2 regions of the Cupriavidus sp. Met-2 genome follow, and region 2 is predicted to be linked to the other one. Evidence: predicted binding sites of a transcription regulator. Region 2 holds the regulator's gene; the other holds the start of a gene.
What was found. The regulator FNR, encoded in region 2, switches genes on or off when oxygen is low (the NO sensors DNR and NnrR bind a similar motif). The targets are predictions, from matches to a motif close to TTGATNNNNATCAA.
Positions count from the first base shown of each region.

Region 1: WD006_RS07580 (cation-transporting P-type ATPase) is a predicted target of FNR. The motif match lies at 8,408-8,421, and genes of this name have one in related genera.

Region 1 covers NZ_JBBHZL010000002.1:511,961-523,988, reverse strand. Annotated here, with positions in the region: gene WD006_RS07610 (acyl-CoA dehydrogenase family protein) at 1-510, shown strand, start outside; gene WD006_RS07605 (cysteine dioxygenase) at 613-1,233, shown strand; gene WD006_RS07600 (rhodanese-related sulfurtransferase) at 1,230-2,828, shown strand; gene WD006_RS07595 (ParB-like protein) at 2,993-3,589, shown strand; gene bluB (5,6-dimethylbenzimidazole synthase) at 3,693-4,376, shown strand; gene WD006_RS07585 (universal stress protein) at 4,500-5,387, opposite strand; gene WD006_RS07580 (cation-transporting P-type ATPase) at 5,418-8,156, opposite strand; tRNA gene WD006_RS07575 (tRNA-Val) at 8,792-8,866, opposite strand; gene dnaQ (DNA polymerase III subunit epsilon) at 8,991-9,716, opposite strand; gene rnhA (ribonuclease HI) at 9,739-10,176, opposite strand; gene WD006_RS07560 (class I SAM-dependent methyltransferase) at 10,195-10,989, opposite strand; gene gloB (hydroxyacylglutathione hydrolase) at 11,002-11,802, shown strand; gene WD006_RS07550 (transglycosylase SLT domain-containing protein) at 11,940-12,028, shown strand, end outside.
Region 2 covers NZ_JBBHZL010000002.1:314,029-326,056, reverse strand. Annotated here, with positions in the region: gene ccoN (cytochrome-c oxidase, cbb3-type subunit I) at 1-869, shown strand, start outside; gene ccoO (cytochrome-c oxidase, cbb3-type subunit II) at 887-1,552, shown strand; gene WD006_RS06760 (cbb3-type cytochrome oxidase subunit 3) at 1,557-1,724, shown strand; gene ccoP (cytochrome-c oxidase, cbb3-type subunit III) at 1,721-2,635, shown strand; gene ccoG (cytochrome c oxidase accessory protein CcoG) at 2,691-4,220, shown strand; gene WD006_RS06745 (membrane protein) at 4,234-4,470, shown strand; gene WD006_RS06740 (hypothetical protein) at 4,467-4,712, shown strand; gene fnr (fumarate/nitrate reduction transcriptional regulator Fnr) at 4,796-5,521, opposite strand; gene WD006_RS06730 (sulfite exporter TauE/SafE family protein) at 5,607-6,374, shown strand; gene scpB (SMC-Scp complex subunit ScpB) at 6,925-7,833, shown strand; gene rluB (23S rRNA pseudouridine(2605) synthase RluB) at 7,862-9,757, shown strand; gene rimP (ribosome maturation factor RimP) at 10,086-10,574, shown strand; gene nusA (transcription termination factor NusA) at 10,571-12,028, shown strand, end outside.

The DNA.
Region 1 (12,028 bases), 200 kb from region 2:
GATATCCGTCCGCCATCGGCCTGGGCCCCGGCGGGCGCGAGCCAGGCCGATATCGACGGCAATATCGACCAGCAGGCGTGGATGGTGGTGCTGCTCGGCAGCCTCTATGACGCCGTGGCGCGTGCCGCGTACGACTGGATTCGGGATTTCGTGCGCGAACGCGCACCTGGCAGTCTTGGCAAGCCGCTGGCAACCCTGCCGCGTGTGCAGGAGACCATCGGCGAGATTGCCGCGCTGCTGCGCGCCAACGAAGTGCTGCTGGACGATGCGGCGGGGCGTACCGACGCCGGCACGCCGCCGTCGGCCGAAGATAGCGGGCTGCTCAAGTTCACGGTGACCGGGAATGCCATCCGCGCAGTGGATCTGGCGCTGCAACTCTCGGGTAATCACGGCTTGAGCCGCAACAACCCGCTGGAGCGGCATTATCGCGATGTGCTCTGCAGCCGCATCCACACCCCCCAGAACGATTCGATCCTGACTGCCGCCGGCCGCGCGGCGCTGGCCGACTGATCCCCGCAACGGAACGTCGCCGTCGTGCTATGTTTGCGGCAAACGTTAGCGGCCGCGACGCCTTGCCCAGGCACGACGGCCGAATGATCCAGGAGACATGGCATGTCCACATCGCCAACCCCTGCGCAGGCGCTCAAGCCCCTGCGCGATTTCATTACCGCCTTTACGGCGCTGCTCGACCAGCATCCCGACGAAGCCCGCATTCTCGACGAGGGCGGCAGTCTGCTGGCCAAACTCGTGGCTAGAGACGATTGGTTGCCCGATGCCTACGCGCAGCCGCATCCCGAGTACTACCAGCAGATGCTGCTGCACTGCGACTCCGCCGAACGCTTTTCGATTGTCAGCTTTGTGTGGGGGCCGGGCCAGCGCACGCCCATCCACGATCACACCGTATGGGGGCTGATCGGCATGTTGCGCGGGTCCGAATACGCGCAGCCGTTCGAGATCGATGCAGAGGGCACGCCGCAGCCACAAGGCGAGGCAACGCGGCTGGAGCCCGGTGACGTGGAGGCGGTGTCGCCGACGGTCGGCGACATCCATCGCGTGCACAATGCCTACGACGACCGCGTATCGATCAGCATCCATGTGTACGGGGCCAATATCGGCGCGGTACGCCGGCATGTCTTTCCGGAGACCGGCGGCAGCAAGGCATTCATCTCCGGCTATTCCAATTCCACCTTGCCCAATCCATGGGATCGTTCGAAGGACCCCATCGCGTCATGACTGAAGTTCAATCGTTTCCGACAACAACCAGCCTGGCCGTGCGCCAGGCATTGCTGGACCGCACCGAGATCGCCTTGATCGACGTGCGCGAGGAAGACCCCTATGCGCAGCAGCATCCGTTGTGGGCGGCCAACTTTCCGCTGTCGAAGCTCGAGCTCGAAGCCTGGGCGCGCATCCCGCGCCGCGACACGCGCATCGTCGTGTACGGCGAGCACGATGGCGAGGATCTGGCCCCAGGCGCGGCGGCCAGACTGCGGGAACTTGGCTACACCGACGTCTCGTTGCTGGATGGTGGTCTGACCGCATGGATCGCTGCAGGCGGCGAGGTCTTTCGCGACGTGAACGTGCCGAGCAAGTCGTTCGGTGAACTGGTGGAGGCGAAGCGGCACACACCGTCGCTGGGTGCGCCCGAGGTGCAGGCGCTGATCGACGGCAAGGCCGATGTGGTGATCGTCGACGCGCGTCGCTTCGACGAATATCAGACCATGAGTATCCCCACGGCCACGAGCCTGCCCGGTGCCGAACTGGTGCTGCGGATTCGCGAGCTGGCCCCGAACCCGGCGACGCAAGTGATCGTCAATTGCGCGGGCCGCACGCGGAGCATCATTGGCACGCAATCGCTGGTCAACGCCGGGATTCCGAACCCGGTGGCGGCGCTGCGCAATGGCACGATCGGCTGGAAGCTGGCCGGCCAGGAACTGGACCATGGCGCGAGCCGTGTGGCGCCGGTGCAGGTTGATGCCGCCAACCACGGCAAGGCGCGCGAGGGCGCCGGTGCCATTGCGGCGCGGGCTGGGGTCCGCCGTATCGGACTTGGTGAATTGGCGTCCCTGCATGTGCCGGACCGCACGGTCTACCAGTTCGACGTCCGCACGCCCGAGGAATACGCGGCCAGCCATCTGCCGGGATTCCGCAGCGCGCCCGGTGGACAACTGGTGCAGGAGACCGACCATCAGGCGCCGGTACGTGGCGCGCGCATCGTGCTGGCCGATGACGATGGCGTACGCGCGAACATGAGCGCGTCGTGGCTGGCGCAGATGGGGTGGGAGGTCTATGTCGTCGATCCCGTTGGCGAAGATAAGCGTAGCGAACGTGGATTGGCGGCCGCGAACGTTCCGCCATCGCCCGAGGTAGTGACCGTTTCGCCGGTCGCGCTGGCTGCATGGTTGAAGGAGGGCGACGTCGCCTTGATCGACGTGACCGCCAGCGCCAACTACGTCAAGCGCCATATTCCCGGCGCATGGTTTGCCATCCGTGCCCAGTTGGCACAGGCGATCAAGGCGATTCGGCCAGCGAAGCGCTATGTACTCACCTGTGGATCGAGCCTGCTGGCGAGGTTTGCCGCGGTTGATCTGCGGGCGCTGACCTCGGCCGAGGTCTTCGTGCTCGAAGGCGGCACGGCGGCCTGGGTGGAGGCCGGTTTGCCAGTAGAGCAAGGGGAAACTCGTCTCGCCGTACCGCGCACGGACCGGTATCGCCGGCCCTATGAAGGCACCGACAACGCGGCGGCGGCCATGCAGGCGTATCTCGACTGGGAGTTTGGCCTGATCGCCCAACTCGATCGGGATCGCACGCACTTCTTCGAGGTGGTCTGACACGGGTAACGCCGAACGCACGTGCCGAGCGGAGGGGCGGCCCTGGTTTCCTATACTTGCGGGAACCAGGGCCGCTTTCTTTATGAGACGTACGTTGCGAGACGCGGCCTTCACGCTTCGGATTGCGGCCCTGGACCGAACCATGTGCCAGGAGGGTGACCGCCGTGCCGAAGATCCGAGAATCACTGATCCACGATCTGCATCCAACCCAGCTGACAGTGGGCATGATCGAAGTGCAGGATAAGAAGACGCACCTGGCCTCGTTGAAGCCCAAGGATCAGCAGGCGTTCATGGAGGCACATCCGATTCCGGCCGTCGAAGGCCCCGGAGGCACGCTCTACATCACCGATCACCATCACCTTGTCCGGGCGGCGCTGGAGGCAGGCCTCACGTCCGGCTTCTTTATGGTAGAGGCCGATCTCTCCACCAGCGCGCCAGGCGATTTCTGGGGGGAGATGGACAAGAACCAGTGGGTGCATCCGCTGGACGAGAACGGGGTGCGCCACTGCTACACCCTGATCCCGTCCCATCTGGAAAAACTGATCGACGATCCGTACCGGTCGCTGGCCGGCTACGTGCGCGATGCCGGTGGGTATCAGAAGACGCCTACAGCCTTCGCCGAGTTCGTCTGGGCCGATTTCTTTCGTCGCCACATCGCCGTTGAGGACCTGAAGGCCGACTTCCAGGCCGCCGTCAAATGCGCGAAGGTGCTGGCCGCCAGCAAATGGGCGTCGGGCCTGCCGGGGTTCCAGGCGAAGTAGCCTGCGACTTGCGCTTGTCGCTGCTGTTTGGTATTTGTCGGGCGTCCAGGCGTTGCATTCCGTTTCGGGATGACGCGGACATCGACAACAAGGAAGAAAAAGCATGTCAGGCCCGCACGTTGAAGCTTCCGAGCGCGAAGCGCTCTACCGCATCATGGCGTTGCGGCGCGATTGCCGTCATTTCACGCCCGGGCCGTTGCTTGCCGATGACCAGTTGGAACGGCTGCTGGATGCGGCGCACCAGGCGCCCTCGGTGGGCCTGATGCAGCCGTGGCGCTTCATGCGCCTGAGCACGCCAGCCTGGCGCGAACACCTGATTCCATTCGTGGAAGCCGAGCGACAGGCCACGGCACAGGCCCTGGGGGAACGGGCCGCGGAATTCCTGCGGATCAAGGTGGAGGGTATTCGCGATTGCGCTGAACTGCTGGCCGTGGTGCTGGCGCCGGATGACGGTACCGTCTTCGGACGGCGCAGCATGCCGCGTGAGATGGCGTGGGCGTCCGCCGCGTGCGCCGTGCAGAATCTCTGGCTGGCGGCTCGCGCCGAAAACCTGGGGCTAGGCTGGGTCTCGATGTTCGACCCCGAAGCGCTGGCACGCGAACTTCAGCTTCCCGAAGGCGCCACGCCGTTTGGGCTGCTGTGCCTGGGGCCCGTGCCGGCATTCTATGAAAAGCCGATGCTCGAGCAGATTGGCTGGCGGCAGCGCCGCCCGCTGCAGGAGATGTTGTGGGCGTCCCCGGACCTGCCGCCTGCCTCTGGTGGCGGGGAACAGGCCGGAGGCGACTGACAGCGGGAAGCGACCGCTTGCGGCATGGCGTGGCTACCGCAAAGGCTCCCGACCGTGAGAACGTCGCGGACATCGGTATTGTTGACGCTCCGTCTGGCCGGGTTGCCTTTTTCCCCGATACCTTCAACCCGCCGAGCGCGGCCGGGGCACGACCATTGAGTCGCAGGGCAGGCAGTCGAGCAGTTTTGCGGCAGTGCTGCCCAGCAACGCGCCAGTCAGGGCATCGCGACCCTGCGCGCCCATCACCACCAGGTCGACATCGTGCTGGCGGACGTGCTGGGTCAGGTGCAATTCCAACCCACCACGCACAATCAGCGGTGTGACGCGCGTTCCAGCGGGCAAGGCGGTGGCAGCGATGAATGCGTCGTACTGCGCTCGCTCCTGCGCTTGCGCGGAGGCAGGCTGCGGTTGCGTGTCGGTCAGCCCCGCGAAAGGCGGCAGGTAGGCATGAAAAGCCGTTAGTTCGCATCCCGGGAAAAGCTGCGCCGCCGTCAGCAGCGCATTACGAGAGGCTTCGGAGAAGTCGGTGGCCACAACGATCCGGCGGTAGGGCGCGTGCGGGCGATTACGCACTATCAGCAACGGCTGCGCGAGCGTGCGCGCCAGGCGCTCGACACTAGAGCCGAGCAGGAACCGGCCAAGCAACTCATACCGCGCAACGCCGGCGACCACCAGACCGACGCCGGAAACGGTTGCCATGTTGCGGATCGTCTCCGAGATATCCCGGGACTTCATGATTCGCACCTCGGCACGTACGGGTAGTCCGGCCAGGTCACGATCGATCTGTCGGCGGGCGATGTGCAGGGCATCGCCGTCACCGCCGGTATCGGCAGCCCAGGCCAGTGCCTGGTCCGGGTGCGCGGCGGGGTCGAGCACATGGGCCACGATCAGTTCGGCCTTCCATTCTTGGGCCAGTCCCGCTGCACGGTCCAGGGCGCGATCGCAGCGTGGGCTCAGGTCGGTGGCCAGCATCAGGCTGGCAGGCGGGGAGGTGGCGGGGAGAGTCGTCATGGGCATCTCGCTAATCGTTCAACGGCAGATTCAATCGGCAGCCAGACGCTTACCAGCCGGTTTGCGTCGGATCAGGATCTTTTCGAGTTCGGCGACGCAGAACACCAGCAGGCCGGCGCCGATCACCTTGCACCATTCCAGCGCGGACAGGTCGGTGGAATCAAACACTGCCTGCATCAGTGGCAGGTGTGTGTAGGCTAGCTGCAGCGGCACGCAGGCGGCAATGGCCAGCAGCACATACGGGTTGCCGAACAGCCCCTCGCGGTTTAGCACGGTCTTCAGGGTATGCCGACTGTTGAGCAAGTAGAACATCTCGGCGGCCACCACGGCGTTGACGGCCATCGTGCGCGCGGTTTCCAGGCTGGTGCCGTCGGATAGTTCCCACAGGAACAGACTGAGCGCCCCCGTCATCATCAGGATGGATACCATCGTTACGCGCCAGACAAAGAAGCCCGACAGCAGCGTTTCTCCAACCGGGCGCGGAGGCTTCGCCATGATGCCGTCCTCGGCGGGCTCGAAGGCCAGCGCCAGCCCCAGCGTGCTGGACGTGACCATATTGATCCAGAGTACCTGGGCAGGGGTGACGGGCAATGGCAGGTCGAACAGGATCGCGGCGATCACGATCAGCGCCTCGCCGCCGTTCGTCGGCAACATGAAAAGGATGAACTTCTTCAGGTTGTCGTAGACCGCGCGGCCCTCGCGCACCGCGTGGGCGATCGACGCGAAGTTGTCGTCGGCGAGCACCACGTCGGAAGCCTCCTTGGCTGCCTCGGTGCCCTTGAGCCCCATCGCGACGCCAACGTCGGCCCGCTTGAGCGCAGGCGCGTCGTTGACGCCGTCTCCGGTCATCGACACGACCTGGCCACCGTCCTGAAGCGCGCGGACCAGGCGCAGCTTGTGCTCCGGACTGGCGCGCGCGAATACGTCCACTTCCATCGCCACCCGGCGCAGTGCGGCATCGTCCATCAGTGCCACCTCGCTGCCGGTCAAGGCGGGCTTGCCCACGCCGATCGCCAGTTGCGCGCCGATCGCGCGTGCCGTCTCGACGTGGTCGCCGGTAATCATCTTGACCCGGATGCCGGCGTGGTGGCACTCGTTGACGGCACGGATGGCTTCCTCGCGCGGAGGATCGATGATGCCGACCAGCGCCAGCATCGTGTAGCCGGTTTCCACATCGGAGAACGCGAGCTTGTCGCCCGCGGGTGCCGCGCGCTTGCAGGCCAGGGCGAGCAGGCGTAGGCCCTGTGCCGCGGTGTCGGTCGCCATGCGGCGCCAGTAGTCCACGTCCAGCGTGCGCTCCCCATCGAGATTCCACTGCCGCGCGCACATGTCGAGGATGCGCTCAGGCGCACCCTTTACCAGGATCCACGGCGCATGATCGGCATCGTGGTGGTAGGTGGCCATGAAGCGGTGCTCGGATTCGAAGGGGATGGAGTCGAGCCGATGCCAGCCGGATTCAGGATTCTGGTGTTCCACGCCCGCCTTGGCGCCAGCCACCAGCAATGCACCTTCGGTGGGGTCGCCCTCGACGTGCCACATGCCGTCGTCATTGCGCATGTTGGCGTCGTTGCAGAGTACGCCGGTGCGCAGGGCCATGGCCAACGGCGCGCAATGCATGGGATCGACGACGTGTCCGTCGATGCTGAAGTCTCCCACCGGCGCATAACCGACGCCCCCGACATCGAATACATGGCCCGCGCAGACCATGCGCTGCACGGTCATCTCGTTGCGCGTCAGCGTGCCGGTCTTGTCGGAGCAGATTACCGTCACCGATCCCAGCGTCTCCACCGCCGGCAGGCGCCGCACGATGGCATGGCGCCGGGCCATGCGCTGCACGCCGAGCGCAAGCGTGACGGTCATGATCGCCGGCAGCCCTTCGGGGATGGCGGAGGCCGCCAGCGCTACGGCCATCATGAACATGTCGGCTGCGGAGTGGCCACGCCAGAGAATGCCAGCCACGAACACCACGGCGGAGAGCAACAGGATGGCTACCGCCAGACCGCGTCCAAAACGATCGATCTGCCGTACCAGTGGCGTCGACAGGCTTTCGATGCTGCTGAGCAGCTCGTTGATCCTGCCCAGTTCCGTGGCGCTACCTGTCGCGACCACGATACCGGTCGCCTGTCCGTAGACCACCAGCGTGCCGGAGTACGCCATGTCGAAGCGATCGCCCAGCGGCGCGTCTTCCGCCACGGGCGCGGCATTCTTTTCCACCGGCAACGATTCGCCGGTGAGCGCGGCTTCCTCGACCCGCAGTTCTTTGACCGAGGTCAGGCGCAGATCGGCGGGCACCCGGTCCCCCGAAGCCAGCGCGACCACATCGCCCGGCACCAAATCCGCAGCGGCGATTTCGTGCCGCTGGCCATCGCGAATCACGAATGCAAGCGGGGCGAGCATGGCGCGGATGGCATCGATGGCGGCTTCGGCCTTGCCTTCCTGGATGAAACCGATGACGGCATTGATCACGACCGCCACGAGCAGCACGGCCGCATCGACCCAGTGACCGAGAATCGCCGAGACGATCGACGAGCCGAGAATGATATAGAGGAGGATGTTGTGGAACTGCAGCAGCAGCCGCATCAGCGGGCCGCGGCGCTTGGGTGGTGCGAGACGGTTGGGACCGTACTCGTCCAGTCGACGGGAGGCTTCGGCTGCGCTCAGACCGGCTGCGCTGGTCTGCAAGGTCTGCCCGACCTGTGTGTCGGTGAGCGTGTGCCAGATGGGTGGTGATTGGTTTTCGATGTCGTGGCTGGCAGGAGGACCAGTCATGTGGAGTCGGGGCCTTTTTCTGCAACCGGGCGGGCCGGTCTCGCGTTTCGATCGGAGGCGCGCATCGCCTGGTCAAGCCGCAGGCATCTTCTTGGGAGCCTGCGACACGGCGGCGGCCTGATGGAGAAAGGGCGTATCAGATACTAGCTTGCTTCGATCACGCCCCGATGACAACACTTTGGAGTGCCAATGCATCCCTGTGGGAATGCATTGCGCATCTCTATTTCAACATCGCTTGGCACTTGAGGGAGATGATCTGCGTCAAAGTGGTCAAAGCTCTTCTTCGCGAATTGGGTCAGGGCAGAGTCACCCTCAACGGCGCATTCGGAGCCGTCAATCCACCAGGGCGGTGCGATATCTGCAGGCTTGGCGCCCGCCCGCGAGCCTCATCCGGGATGAGCAAGCCGCACCGTCGCAAGGTATGGGCTTGCCGAGGCCGCAAGAATCGCCAGCCATGATTGGCTTGCCGAGAGGGTGGGTAGGGCGTTGCCGATGAGCATTCGATGGGCGCGCCCATTATCGTGATCGGTGAAGGATGACGAATACCTTCGGCCATCGACAGACAACAAAAAACCCGGAAAGCTCGTCAGCGATCCGGGTTCACGGCAACGTTAGGCGTTGCAAGCCACAAATTTTGGTGGGTGGTACAGGGATTGAACCTGTGACCCCTGCCGTGTGAAGGCAGTGCTCTACCGCTGAGCTAACCACCCATGCTGCTTCGTCATCGTTGCTGCTGATGTCGTGCAGTGGAGAAACGAGATTATGCCGATGGGCCGGTATCTTGTAAAGCCCTTTTTCGAATTTTCTTCGAAATCCCTCGGGAGGCGCCAGGCCCTACTGAGTGGCGGCTTCGGCAGGGGAGGCTTCTTGCCAGACCGTCTTGCCGCCACTTGCCTTGTCGAGTTCCTTGAGCACGCCCATGTGCGCCGAGATTTCTTCCTCGGAGGCCAATAGCACGGGCAGCGTCATGGCGGACAGGTCGGCGGTGCTACGCGTCTCGCCGTCCGTGGCGGCGCCGTCGAGCATGTCGATGACCAGTGAGTTCTGGCCGCGCGTCATCGCCAGGTAGACCTCGGCGAGCAGTTCGGCATCGAGCAGTGCGCCGTGCAGCGTGCGGTGGGAGTTGCTGACGCCAAGTCGGTCGCACAGCGCATCCAGCGAGTTGCGCTTGCCCGGGAACATCTGGCGGGCTTCACGCAGCGTGTCGATCACGTTGCTGGCGTGCTGGCGGAACGGCGGCAGGTCCAGGCGCTGGAACTCCATGTCCAGGAAGCCAAGGTCGAAGGGCGCGTTGTGGATGATCAGTTCGGCGTCTTGCACGAAGTCGCGGACGTCGTTGACGATCTCGGCGAACTTGGGCTTGTCGGCCAGGAAATCGAGCGTGATCCCGTGCACGGCGATGGCATCCTCATGGATGTCGCGCTCTGGATTGACGTAGAAGTGGAGGTGGCGGCCTGTCAGGCGGCGATTCACCAGTTCCACACAGCCGATTTCGATCAGGCGGTCGCCTGTTGCGTGATTGAGGCCGGTGGTTTCGGTATCGAGAACGATTTGTCGCATGGGCGGGATTGTAAACGACGGGTCAGGTATTGATCGACGCCACCCCGCGATTGGCCAGCGCATCCGCGCGTTCGTTGCCGGGGTGCCCGTTGTGACCGCGCACCCAGTGCCACGTGATCCGGTGAGGTTTCTGGGCTTCGTCCAGTGCCTGCCAGAGGTCGGCGTTCTTGACCGGCTTCTTGTCCGCCGTCTTCCAGCCGCGTGCCTTCCAGCCGTGAATCCACTCGCTGATGCCTTTCTGCACGTATTGCGAGTCCGTATAGATATTGACGATGCATGGGCGCTTGAGCGCGCGCAGCGCCTCGATGACCGCCATCAGCTCCATGCGGTTGTTGGTGGTGGGGCTTTCGCCGCCGAACAGTTCTTTCTCGTGGCCGCCGGCGACGAGCACGGCGCCCCAGCCGCCGGGGCCGGGGTTGCCCTTGCAGGCTCCGTCGGAGTAAATCGTGACTTCTTGCATGTATATAAGGTGATGGTCCTAGCTGTCCTGGCCAGGGGTCTTGCCGTGCGTGCCCGTGGGCGTGGCAACTGGGGCCGCTACTGGCTTCAGCGCCGACTTGGGTGTTTTCCAGGCGGGGCCGACCAGGCGGATATTCTTGACGCGCTTGACCGCCGAGATCATATAGACCGCGCCGAAGATCGGCCACCAGCGGTCGCCTGCCTTCTCCATGAATGCCGCGCGCTGCAGCCAGCGCTCCGTGCGATAGGGCGGGCAGTAGCAGCCGAAGCGGCCCCGGATGATCTCGAACCCGAGCAGCTTGAGCCAGTCCTTGATCCGCACGAACCCGATGGTCTGGGCGTCACTTGGCAGGAAGGGCATGGCGCCAAGGCGGTTCAGGCCCTGCCGCGCCCCCCACAGGCTCATCGGGTTGAAGCATGTCACCACCACGCGCCCTTCGGGCATCAGCACGCGCGAGACTTCGCGCAGCACTTCGTGCGGGTCTTCCGAGAATTCGAGGACGTGCGGTAGCGTGACGAGGTCGATGCTCTGCGTATCAAAAGGCAGTTCGTCGAACCGGCATAGCAGTTGCCGAGCATCGGGATGGGTCTCCCTTGGCCCGTGCGGGCCCGCGCGGCCGTCAAGCGCTAGCGCCGAGAACGGCATCCGGTTCTCGCGCAACGTGTCGATGGCGGGCAGGCCGAACTGCACCGCGTGATAGCCAAAAATGTCCGCTACCGTCCGGTCGTACTGCTGGCCTTCCCACTCGAGCACATACTGCCCGGGTGGCGAGGCTAGCCATTCTTCCCAATCTATAATCGGTCGGTTGGACATAGAGGAGCACGCATGTTGAAAGTGGAGCCGATCCCCGCCTTTCAGGACAACTATATCTGGGCAATCCACGACGGGCATAGCGCGGCCGTGGTGGACCCAGGCGAGGCCGCACCGGTCGAGCAGTTTCTGGCGCAACGCGGGCTGGCACTGGGCGCTATTGTAATCACCCATCACCATGGGGATCACCAAGGTGGTGTATCAGACCTCCTCGCGCGTCATCCGAGTGGGCCGGACGGCGAGCCGCTGCCGGTGATCGGCCCGCAGGGCGAGCGAATCGGCCACCGCACGCAGGCCGTGCGCGAAGGCGACACGGTCACGCTGCGTCATCCGGCAGTGACGTTCCGGGTACTGGATGTTCCGGGTCACACCGCAGGCCATGTGGCCTATGTCGGCGACCTGCCTTGCGCCGGCCCCGTGGTGTTCTGTGGCGACACGCTGTTCGCCAGCGGCTGCGGGCGCCTGTTCGAAGGCACGCCGGCCCAGATGCTGGCATCCCTGGACAAGCTCGCGGCACTGCCCGGCGACACGCGCGTCTACTGCGCCCACGAGTACACGCGCAGCAACGTCCGCTTTGCCCAGGCCGTCGAGCCGGCCAACCCGGATCTGGCGGCGTGGGCGGCGCGGGTGGATATCCTGCGCGAGGCCGGCACGCCTACCGTGCCAACGACCGTGGCGCACGAGCGCGCGGTCAATCCGTTCTTGCGGTCCCGCGAGTCCACGGTCCGCCAGGCTGTGCGGGCACAGGGCGGAGACGTGAGCGATGACGCGGCGGCGTTTGGTGCGCTGCGCGGCTGGAAGGACGGCTTTCGTTAACGCGGATGGGACAATCCGGTTGCGGGCTGGGCGAGGACAATTGACTCAAATTGCATCATGGGGAAAATCTCATTGACGCGAGGGGGGCTTTTCCATAGCATCAGGCCAACTTTTTGGCGTCACTTTCAGAGAACTTAATGCGATTTGGTCGATTTCTGGCGGTAGTTGCGTGTGCCACGCTGCTTGCAGCCTGCGCCAGCACACCCACACCGCCCGCCGGCGAATT
Region 2 (12,028 bases):
ACTCCGCCTATGCAGGCGTGCAGGACGCGATGATCCAGTGGTGGTACGGCCACAACGCGGTGGGCTTCTTCCTGACCACGAGCTTCCTGGGGATGATGTACTACTTCATCCCGAAGCAGGCAGAGCGTCCGATCTACTCGTATCGCCTGTCGATCGTCCACTTCTGGGCGCTCAACTTCACGTACATGTGGGCGGGTCCGCACCACCTGCAGTACACCTCGCTGCCTGACTGGGCGCAGTCGCTGGGCATGGTGTTCTCGCTGATCCTGCTGGCTCCGTCGTGGGGCGGCATGATCAACGGGATCATGACGCTGTCCGGTGCCTGGCACAAGCTGCGTACCGATCCGATTCTCAAGTTCCTGGTGGTGGCGCTGTCGTTCTACGGCATGGCCACGTTCGAGGGCTCGATGATGTCGATCAAGACCGTGAACGCGCTGTCGCACTACACGGACTGGACGATCGGCCACGTGCACTCGGGTGCCCTGGGCTGGGTCGCGATGATCTCGATTGGCTCACTTTACTACCTGATTCCGCGCCTGTTCGGGGAGAAGGAGATGTACAGCACGCGCCTGATCGAGTGGCACTTCTGGATTGCGACGATCGGCGTCGTGCTCTACATCGCCTCGATGTGGATCGCCGGTGTGATGGAAGGTCTGATGTGGCGCGCCACGCAGCCTGACGGCACGCTGACCTATGCGTTCGTCGAAGCGGTCAAGGCAAAGTATCCGTTCTATCTGATTCGTCTGCTGGGTGGCCTGTGCTTCCTGAGCGGCATGATCCTCATGGCTTACAACGTGGCACGTACCATCATTGGCAAGCCTGCGGTTGACGCTCCGATTCCGGCCAACCTGCCGGCTTCCGCCCACTGATCGCCGAGGACCGAACGATGTCTCAAAAACAAGGATTCTTTTCCCACGAAACGCTGGAGAAGAACGTCGGCTGGCTGATCATCGCAACCATCATCGTGGTCAGTATCGCTGGCCTGGTGCAGATCGTGCCGCTGTTCTTCCAGCACTCGACGACTGAGCCCGATCCGGGCATCACGCCGTACTCGCCGCTGCGCCTGATGGGGCGCGACATCTACATCCGTGAGGGTTGCGTTGGTTGCCACTCGCAGCAGGTGCGTACCCTGCAGGCGGAGACTGAGCGTTATGGCCATTTCTCCACGGCGGGCGAGTCGGTGTATGACCACCCGTTCCTGTGGGGCTCGAAGCGTACCGGTCCGGATCTCGCGCGCGTTGGCGGCCGTTACTCGGACGACTGGCAGCGGATCCACCTGCGCAATCCGCGCGATGTGGTTCCCGAGTCGGTGATGCCTTCGTACCCGTGGCTGGAGAAGACGCAGTTGCCCACCAACGACATCCAGGCACGCATGCACGCGCTGAAGCGTCTGGGTGTGCCGTACAAGGACGAAGAGATTGCCCGTGCGCCTGAAGAGTTGGCGGGCAAGACGGAAGAAGATGCGCTGGTGGCGTATCTGCAGGGACTTGGCCTGAATCGCCGCAATGTGCGCGTTGACTCGGCGGCGGCTCCGGCGCCGGCGAAGGAGTGATGCCATGGCGATCGTGACCGCAATTGCAACCGTCGTGTCGATGCTGACGTTCATTGGCATCTGCTGGTGGGCATGGTCGGGCGGCCGCCAGGCCGCCAATCAGGAATCGGCGATGTTGCCGTTTGCCCTGCCTGACGAAAACACAACTACAAGCCGGAACCCACAGCCATGAGCGATTTCATTTCCGATTTCTGGAGTTATTACATCGCGGCCATCGCGCTCATCGGGATCGTCTGGTGTGTCTGGCTGCTGTTCTCCCAACGCAAGATGCCGAAAGGTGTCAGCACCACTGATGACACCGGTCATGTCTGGGATGGTGACCTGCGCGAATTGAACAATCCGCTGCCACGTTGGTGGATGTGGATGTTCCTGCTGGCCTGCATCTTCGGTCTTGGTTACTTGGCGCTGTATCCGGGTCTGGGATCGTACGCCGGTATGCTCAAGTTCTCGACGCAGGGCGAGCTTGCCGCTCACCGCGAAGCGGCCGAGAAAACGCAGCACCAGATCTACGCCAAGTATCTGAACATGGATATCAAGCAGGTGGCGGCGGATCCTGACGCGCGCGAGATCGGCCAGCGGTTGTTCCTGAACTACTGCGCGCAGTGCCATGGTTCGGATGCGCGTGGCAGCCGAGGCTTCCCCAACCTGACCGACAACGATTGGCTCTACGGTGGCGAGCCGGAGACGATCCAACAGACGATCACCAAGGGCCGCAATGGCGTGATGCCGTCGTTTGCGAGCACGATCGATGCGAAGCAGGCGGGCGATACCGCGCAGTACGTGCGTTCGCTGTCTGGTCTGTCCTCGGATCCGATTCGTGCATCGCGTGGCGAAAGCACCTTCAAGTCGACCTGCGCGGCCTGCCACGGCGCCAACGGCAAGGGCAACCAGGCACTCGGCGCGCCGAACCTGACCGACAACACGTGGTTGTACGGCAGCTCGGAAGCGACGATCGTCGACGCGATCCTGAAGGGACATAACGGTCATATGCCGGCGCATGAGGAGATTCTGACGCCCGAGCGCATCCGCATGCTGACCGCATATGTGTGGGGACTCTCGAATACGGGAGGCGCTGCAAAATGACTAACTGCCCCGGGGCCGGGCGGAGTGCCGCCCACCGGGGCGTGAGGGCAACACGATGAGCGCGCCCCTTAACGCCCCCGATCACTCGGACGATCACGCCTCGAACGATCCGTCTGCAAGCCAGTCGTCGAGCGATCGTAACGGCAACACTTGGCGTCCCGCGCCGCCCCCCAAGGGCGCAGAGACCACCGAGGAAGCGCTGTACGAGGTCCGCCGCAAGATCTATCCGCGCTCGACCTCTGGCGCGTTTTCGAGCTGGCGCGTGTGGCTGGTCATCCTGACGCAGTTGATTTACTACGGGACCCCCTGGCTAAAGTGGAATGATCGCCAGGCCGTGCTGTTCGATCTCGGCGCGCGCAAGTTCTACATCTTCGGTCTCGTGCTGTGGCCGCAGGATGTGATCTATCTTGCCGTGCTGCTGGTCATTTCTGCGCTATCGCTATTCCTGTTCACAGCCATCGCCGGACGCCTGTTCTGCGGCTACGCCTGTCCCCAAACGGTCTACACAGAGATATTCATGTGGATCGAGCGACATGTCGAAGGGGATCGCATCGCGCGGATCCGACTCGACGGCGATCCCTGGAGCCTGCGCAAGCTGCGAATCAAGGCGACCAAGCATGTGCTCTGGGTGCTGATCGCACTGTGGACGGGCTTCACGTTTATTGGATATTTCGCGCCGATTCGGGAGCTTGGTAGCGAGGTCCTGCATTTTACGCTCGGACCCTGGCAGAGTTTCTGGATGCTGTTCTACGCGTTTGCGACCTGGGGCAACGCCGGATTCATGCGCGAGCAGGTGTGCAAGTACATGTGCCCCTATGCGCGCTTCCAGAGCGTGATGGTCGACCGCGATACCTATGTCGTGACCTATGACGTGGGTCGTGGGGAGCCGCGTGGTAGCCGTTCCCGCAAGACCGATCGCCATGCCGCTGGCATTGGCGATTGCGTGAATTGCAGTATCTGCGTGCAGGTGTGTCCGACCGGTATCGATATTCGCGATGGCCTCCAGTACGAGTGCATCGGTTGCGGTGCCTGTATCGACGCGTGCAATCTGGTCATGGACAAGATGGAGTACCCGCGCGGACTGATCCGATACACGTCGGAAAATGCGATGCGCAAGTCCCTGTCGACATCCGACGCGCGCAAGCGGCTGCTGCGACCACGCACGATCATCTATACGCTGATCTGGTTGGTTCTGGCGGCGGGCTTCGTCGCGTCGCTGGCAGTGCGGTCGCCGATCAAGGTCGACATCATTCGGGATCGCGGCGCGCTGGGCCGGGAAGTGGAGGGGCGCTGGATCGAGAACGTCTATCGGCTCCAGGTGATCAACACCACGGAAGCGCCGATGCGGATTCGCGTGGAGGCTGAGGGCGACGACCTGACTGGACTGACGGTCGAGTATGACAAGTCCGCCGAGGCCATGCAGCCAACGTCCAACCGGTTGTTGCCGATTCGCATCCGCGTGCCGATCGACGATGCCAAGGAAGGCACGCACAAGATCAACGTAACGGTGACGGCGGAGGGCGAGGACGGCCGAGACGCGCATATCAGGCAATCCACGAGTTTCATTGTTCCCCGCAATCTGTGATGCTGAGGGCGAAATGGCAGCAAACAAGGAGAGCGCAATGACATCCCAACAGTCCAAGCCCTGGTACAGGGAACCGTGGCCGTGGCTTTTGATGAGCGGTCCGTTGCTTGCAATTATTGGCTGCGGCGTGACCATCTGGCTCGCCAACACGCATCCGGATTTGCCGGTTTCCGGCGTGGAGCGTCATGGTCTGGTCGTAGAGAAAACGGGGGCGGAGCATGTAACGTCGCCGGCTGCGAGGCGCCCATGAGACTCCGCTGGCTGATGTGGGTACTTTGGCCGGCGTTTCTGATGGGCGGAGCGGCCACCGCCACCGTATTTTCGGTCGTTGATCCGGGCGATCTCACGTTCTTCGGGCACCAGGTGGAAGCGTCTCGTGAGGCGGTCTACACGATTGGCTTCCTGGTGGCGTGGTTGTTTTGCGCGTTGTCCAGCGGGCTGACGCTATACACCATGCCAACCAAGCTCGAGGAGACCGACGAACTCGAGTAATGGATCGAGTGCTGGTAGAAAGCAGAACGGCCGCACCGGGAACTGAATTCCAGGTGCGGCCGTTTTCCTGGCTAGGACGTTCGTTAGCAGTTTCGGCTATAGACCTGCCTGATGCCTTCCATGTCCACGAGTTTCACGTGTCGTTGGCGAATCTGAATCAGGCCGGCTTCGGCGAATCGAGAGAAGAGCCGACTCACGGTTTCGAGCTTGAGGCCAAGGTAGCTGCCGATTTCTTCGCGGCTCATCCGCAGCACGAACTCGCTCGACGAGTAGCCGCGCATCGACAGGCGCTCCGACATGTTGACGAGAAATGCTGCCAGGCGCTCTTCGGCACGCATCGAGCCAAGAGTGATCAGCATGATCTGGTCCTGCGAGATTTCCTTGCTCATCAGTCGCAGGAACTGTTGCTGGAGCGACGGCAAGGTGCCGGACAGCGATTGCAGGTCATCGAATCGTACGACGCAGACCTCGGTGTCCTCGAGTGCAGTGGCATCGGATGCATGCTGCATCTCGCCGAGGCCGTCGAGTCCGACGACTTCACCGGGTAAATGGAAGCCGGTGATTTGCGTGCGTCCGTCCTCCATGGTCACGTGGGTCTTCAATGTGCCAAAGCGGATCGCATAGACTGCGGTAAGTGGCTCGCCCATGCGATAGAGCGTTTCGCCCTTGTGAACACGAACGCGTTCCTGTACGAGCGTGTCCATCTTTGCGAGGTCCTGTTGCGACATGCCCACGGGAAGGCAAAGCTGGCCCATGGCGCAAGTGGAGCAACGTGGAGACATCTCGGTGACGGGAATGGAGGTAAGCAATTGATGGTGCTCGCATGAATGCGCTTGCGATGGAGGCGCGATGCAGGCATTTTACAGCTTGATGTGACGCAGAAGCGAGGAACAGTTGCCATTTGGTGTGCTATTCAGTGTCTTTACACTTGCATTGCTTGGCGGCGTGCATTGCGCAGCCATGTGTGGAGGAATTGCCATTGCCGTCGAGCAACGGCAGTCCGGGGCGGCTGTCGCGGTCGTTAACGTCGTGCATCGTTCGCGGTTGCACTGGTGGCTGGAACTACTGGTTATGCACGCCGGGCGTCTCACGACCTATGTGCTGCTTGGGGCACTGATGGGGGCGGTGGGCGCGACAGTCTGGAAGCAGGATTACCTGCCAGTGCAGCGCTGGCTCTACGGTGCAGGCAGCCTGTTGCTTGTTCTGACCGGGGTGTGGTTGTTGCGGGGCCGCGTCATGCGGGCAGCGTGGCTCGAACGGCTGGCGGCGCGGGCGGCCTCGTATGTCGTTCAGGGCATCGCGTCGCTGGGTATGCAGATGCCGCTTCGCTTGCGTCGGCACGCGCCCATCATGCGGCGCTATGGGATGGGGTTGGCCTGGGGGCTGGTGCCTTGCGGTATGGTGTACGGCGCACTTGCGCTCGCCTTGTTGGCTGGTAATGCGCCTTCTGGGGCACTTGTCATGGCGGCCTTTGGCATCGGGACGCTGCCGAACCTGCTGGTGATCTCGGGTTTGTCGGGCTACCTGCGGCAACTGTCGCGCCGCCCCAGCGTGCGAGTGGGCGCCGCGCTTATTGTGATCGGTTTTGGGGCGCTGGGTGTCGCACGCGCCGTCTGGCTGCCCGATACGCTGGCCAATCACGGCTTCTGCGTCGTGTTCTAGACTTTTTTGCTGGTTGCAGGGCGGGGCTGGAATGCCATACAATCGCGAAACCACGGTATCGCGCTCCGATGCGCTCGTGGCGTCGCCGGGGCTGCATTCCCGATCTGGGGTGTGTGCCCAGGGGGTCTGGGCAGGTCTGGCTTGCCAGGATCGTCCCCACAGTTCATCCGGTTCACAAGATCTGGTTCCAAAGTCCGATGGGGCTGTGTGGAGAGGTGGCGCCGGTGCCAGGCGAAGTTGCCTGGGCCGATATCGATTGTTTCTTGCCGCCTTGGCGATCTGATTGTCCAGGTGAATGTCCACCCCAAAAGGGAGAGGGTGCGACGCAAGAGGTCCGTTGACTGGCGCAGTCTGTCAGCCCCGGACGATCTCCTGCCGGAACGACCCGGCAATTCGATGCAAAGAAAATGAGGTGCACGGCTGCGCTGCGAAAAGCTGCGAGTTAGCTGCGCGATGAGATGGCGGTGGCTTAGGCCTCGCTGTATCTGCAATCTCCAGTGCTTCAGGATTCGTCCAGAAGCAGGTGCAAAGACAGGCTGCACACAATCACATGAATACCCAAGAGGCGAAGATCGTCCTCGAGACCGCGCTGATCTGTGCGCAGGAGCCGTTGCGCGTTGGTGATCTGCGACGGTTGTTCGCCGACGACGTCGGTGCCGACACCATCCGGGTTCTACTCGAAGAGCTGCGCAACGACTGGCAGCAGCGCGGGGTGGAGCTCGTGGCCCTGGCCAGCGGTTGGCGGTTCCAGAGCCGTCCCGAGATGCGCGAGTTTCTTGACCGACTCAATCCGGAAAAGCCGCCGAAGTACTCGCGTGCCGTGATGGAAACGCTAGCGATCATCGCGTATCGCCAGCCGGTGACGCGCGGTGACATCGAAGAGATCCGGGGCGTGACGGTCAGCACGGAAGTGGTCAAGAAGCTTGAGGATCGGGACTGGATCGAAGTCATCGGTCACCGGGACGTGCCTGGCCGCCCCGCGTTGTACGCAACGACCAAGGCATTCCTGGATGACCTCGGTCTGCGCTCGCTGGATGAGTTACCGCCGCTCGAGGATGCCCAGGCCCAGGCCCAGGCGGCACTGCTGGATCAGCAGGCCATCGATTTCGAGGCGGTCGCGACGGCGAATCCGCCTGCTGGTGACGAGGAAGCCTTTTCGGAGGCTACCGTTGGGGTGGCTGAGACGGGCGAGCCGGCAGTTGAGTCGTTGTCGGTCGAGCCGCAATCCGAAGATCTGTCCGGTGGCGCGAGCGATGCCGCCGGCAATGAAAACGAACAGAACGACAGCGTCGCGCAGTTGCCCGAGGGTGATGGGCATGACGATGACGCGCCGGTGGCCCAGGCCAACGGATTCCATGTGGACACAGAGTCTTCCTCGCAGGAGGACGCCGCAGTTCCGGCTCGCGACGGTGATATGCCGCTGACGACCGAGGACGACGACGAGCGCGTGTCCAACTGAACAACATGCAACATCGATAGTGAATACTTTGTCTGATTCCGCTGAGCAAGACGTCCGCCAGCCGGACGTGCCGGGCGATACCGGCGCAGCCCCCGAGGGTAACGGCGCCGAAGGCGCGCCCCGCCGCAAGGGGCTGCGCCGCGGCCTGCGCAATCTAGTGGCTTCCCGTCGCCAGGCGGGGCAGGACCGCGATGGCCGGGAAACGGGGCGCGACGATGTCGAACCCTCGTCGACTGGCGAAAGCGGCGATGCTTCGCCGGCCGCCGCCCCCGCGCGTGGCCGTGGGCGTCGCAAGCCGGCGCCGGCCGCCGACACGCAGGCAGTTGCTGGTGCCGAGGAGATGGGTGGCGACGCGCAAGCTGGCCAGCCGCGATCGGATCAGCCAGCGCAGGGGGCTCGCAAGCGCCGTCAGCAGCCGCAACGCAAGGCAGCGCTGGTTGATGGTGACAACAAGCCAACCTCACAACAGCCGGGCCGCCGCAACAAGGGTGGTCAGCGCAAGGGTCAACAGCCTGGCGGCAAGCCGGGTGCTGACAGGGGTGACCAGCGTGTCGAGCAGCGCCAGGGCGACAAGCCCGGTCGGCAAGCCGGCAAGGGCGGCGCGAAGACCGCTGCCGGTGGCGAGGATCTGTTCCGTTTCGTGATTTCCGAGCAGTTCGATCAGGAAGACACGATTGTGCCGCGCACCAAGGCCAAGCCGGTGCGCGAACTGTCCGCAGACGACGACGCGCCCAAACTGCACAAGGTGCTGGCGGAGGGTGGACTTGGTTCACGCCGCGAGATGGAAGAACTGATCCTGCAGGGGCGTGTGTCGGTCAATGGCCTGCCTGCCCATATCGGCCAGCGTATTCTGCCGACCGACCAGGTCCGCGTGAACGGCAAGCTGATTCACCGCAAGGTGACGACCAAGCCTCCACGGGTGCTGCTCTATCACAAGCCCTCCGGCGAGATCGTCAGCCAGTCGGATCCGGAAGGCCGTCCGACCGTTTTCGACAGTCTCCCGCGCATCAAGAACGGCAAGTGGGTCGCGGTTGGTCGCCTCGACTTCAATACCGAAGGGCTGCTGATTTTCACCACGTCGGGTGATATCGCGAACCGTTTCATGCACCCGCGCTATGGCGTGGAGCGCGAGTACGCAGTGCGCACGCTGGGCGAACTGGCCGAAGCCGATCGTCAGCGGCTGCTGCATGGCATTCAGCTCGATGATGGCGAGGCAAACTTCCTGCGGATCGCCGATGGCGGTGGCGAGGGCGTGAACCAGTGGTATCACGTGGCGCTGACCGAAGGCCGTAACCGCGAAGTGCGTCGCATGTTCGAGGCCGTCGGTCTGACCGTGTCGCGCCTGATCCGCACGCGTTATGGTCAGTTCCTGCTGCCGCGCGGCTTGAAGCGCGGTCGCTGGCAGGAATTGGACCCGACGGATGTGCGCGGCCTGATGGCCAACATTGGACTGAAGGCGCCGTCCAAGGAAGCACAGAGCGGCGGCAAGGGTGTGACGAAGGTCGGCGGCCGCAAGCAGCGCGAAGAAGCGGCGCTGGCGGGCATGCCGATGCACACCGGCATGGATGGTCTGCCGCGCTACGAGAAGAGCGGTGGCCGGGGTGGTAATGCTGGGGGCGCGGGCCGTGGTCAGCCTGATCCGATGCAGACCTCGATGGGATACATTCCGTCCGGCCCTGCGCCGCTGACGTCGCATACGACCAAGTTTGGCGGCGGGATGGGCGGCGGCCTGCGGGGCCCTGGCGCCGGTGGTGGTCGCGGCGGCGGGCGGGGCGGCAAGGCCGGAAACGCTGGCAATGCGGGCAACGCAGGTGGCAATCGCCAGCGTCGCGGCGGTGGCGAGGTCAATGGAAATGTAATGCCAAAGGCTGCCAAGGGTGCGGGAGGCGGTAGTCGCCGTCCGCGCGGCCGAGGTCAGCGTTGATTGACGGATCGGGCGGTGCCGGTAATGGTCGGCAATCGCCCCGATCCGGAGCGGAACCTCGGAGGCTTTTGCCTTTTGGACATAATCCGCGTATAATCAAAGTCTATTCAAAAGTATCATCCTCGGCGAGGATGGGCGAATGATGGGCATTGCGCCCATTTTTTTTTGGTTCGCCCGTTTGCACTTGCGGCTGGTTTTCGTCACATGGCGGGCCGGCAGGATGATTGGGCAGGCAGGACGGTTTGCAGGTCGCGTCGAGCATCAATTCCGAGCGTATTGCGTTGTCCGGTGTCTGCCACGGTATTGAAGGCCACTACTCGGGATTACAGTGCATCTGGCAGATTTGATCGAAACCACCCTTATCGGCATGGGCTACGAGTTGGTTGAGCTTGAGCGTGCCCCGGCCGGACTTCTGCGTGTCTATATCGATCAGCCTGAAACTGGCATCGTCATTGAGGATTGCGAGAAGGTCAGTCGCCAGCTCACTCACGTGCTCACTGTGGAGAACGTTGATTACGAGCGCCTCGAAGTGTCGTCGCCAGGCCTGGACCGGCCGCTGAAGAAGTTGGCCGATTTCGTTCGCTTTGCCGGTGCTGAGGTCAGGGTTACGCTGCGCCTGCCGGTCAATGGCCAGAAGAATTTCGTGGGCATCCTGTGTGAACCCGCAGGAGATGCCGGGGCCGAGAAGATCGGCCTGGAGTTCGAAGGCAAGGACGGTCCGGCACTGCTGGAATTCGCCATATCCGATGTCGATCGCGCACGTTTGGTGCCGGTGATCGACTTCAAGGGAAATCAAAGAAAAGGGAACAAGCAATGAGCCGCGAAGTTCTGTTGCTCGTCGATGCGCTAGCGCGCGAAAAGAACGTCGACAAGGATGTGGTTTTCGGTGCGCTGGAGGCGGCTCTCGCCTCGGCCACCAAGAAACGTTTCGAGGAGGACGTGGATATTCGCGTTCATATCGACCGCGAATCCGGTGAGCACGAGACGTTCCGCCGCTGGCTCGTCGTTCCTGATGAACAGGGTCTGCAGGAGCCGGACAAGCAGATCCTGCTGTTCGAGGCACGCGAGCAGAATGCCGATATCCAGCTCGACGACTACATCGAAGAGCAGATCGAGTCGGTCGAGTTCGGTCGTATCGGCGCGCAGGCGGCCAAACAGGTCATCCTGCAGCGTATTCGTGACGCCGAGCGCGAGCAGATCCTGAACGATTATCTGGATCGTGGCGAAAAGATCATGACCGGCACGGTCAAGCGCGCCGACAAGAAGGGCTTGATCGTCGAGTCGGGCCGCGTGGAAGCGCTGCTGGCACGTGACCAGATCATCCCGAAGGAAAACCTGCGCACCGGCGACCGTGTGCGCGCGTATATCCTCAATGTGGACCGCGCCGCGCGTGGCCCGCAGATCGAACTGTCGCGTACCGCGCCTGAGTTCCTGATCAAGCTCTTCGAGAACGAAGTGCCTGAAATGGAACAGGGCTTGCTGGAGATCAAGGCTGCCGCCCGCGATCCGGGTGTGCGCGCGAAGATCGCCGTCGTGGCGCATGACAAGCGTATCGATCCGATCGGTACCTGTGTGGGCGTGCGAGGCACGCGCGTGACGGCCGTGCGTAACGAGATCGGCGGCGAGGCCGTGGACATCGTGCTGTGGTCGGAAGATCCGGCGCAGTTCGTCATCGGCGCGCTGGCACCGGCACAAGTGCAGTCGATCGTGGTCGACGAAGAGAAGCACAGCATGGACGTGGTGGTCGACGAGGAAAACCTCGCCGTCTCCATCGGCCGCAGTGGTCAGAACGTACGCCTGGCGTCGGAGCTGACCGGCTGGCAGATCAACATCATGACGCAGGAAGAATCGGCGCAGAAGCAGGCCGAGGAAAGCGAAGTGGTGCGCAAGCTGTTCATGGCCAAGCTGGACGTGGACGAGGAGGTGGCGGACATCCTGATCGAGGAAGGCTTCTCCTCGCTGGAAGAAGTGGCCTACGTGCCCATCAGTGAAATGATGGAAATCGAGGCATTCGACGAGGACACCGTCAACGAGCTGCGCAATCGCGCCCGCGATGCGCTGCTGACGATGGAACTGGCCCGGGAAGAAAAGGTGGAAGAGGTGTCGCAGGATCTGCGCTCGCTCGACGGCCTGACGCCCGAGCTGATCGGCAAACTGGCCGAAGGCAACATCCACACACGCGACGACCTGGCCGAGCTGGCCGTGGACGAACTGGTCGAACTGGCCGGCGTGGGCGAGGAAGAAGCCAAGGCGCTGATCATGAAAGCACGG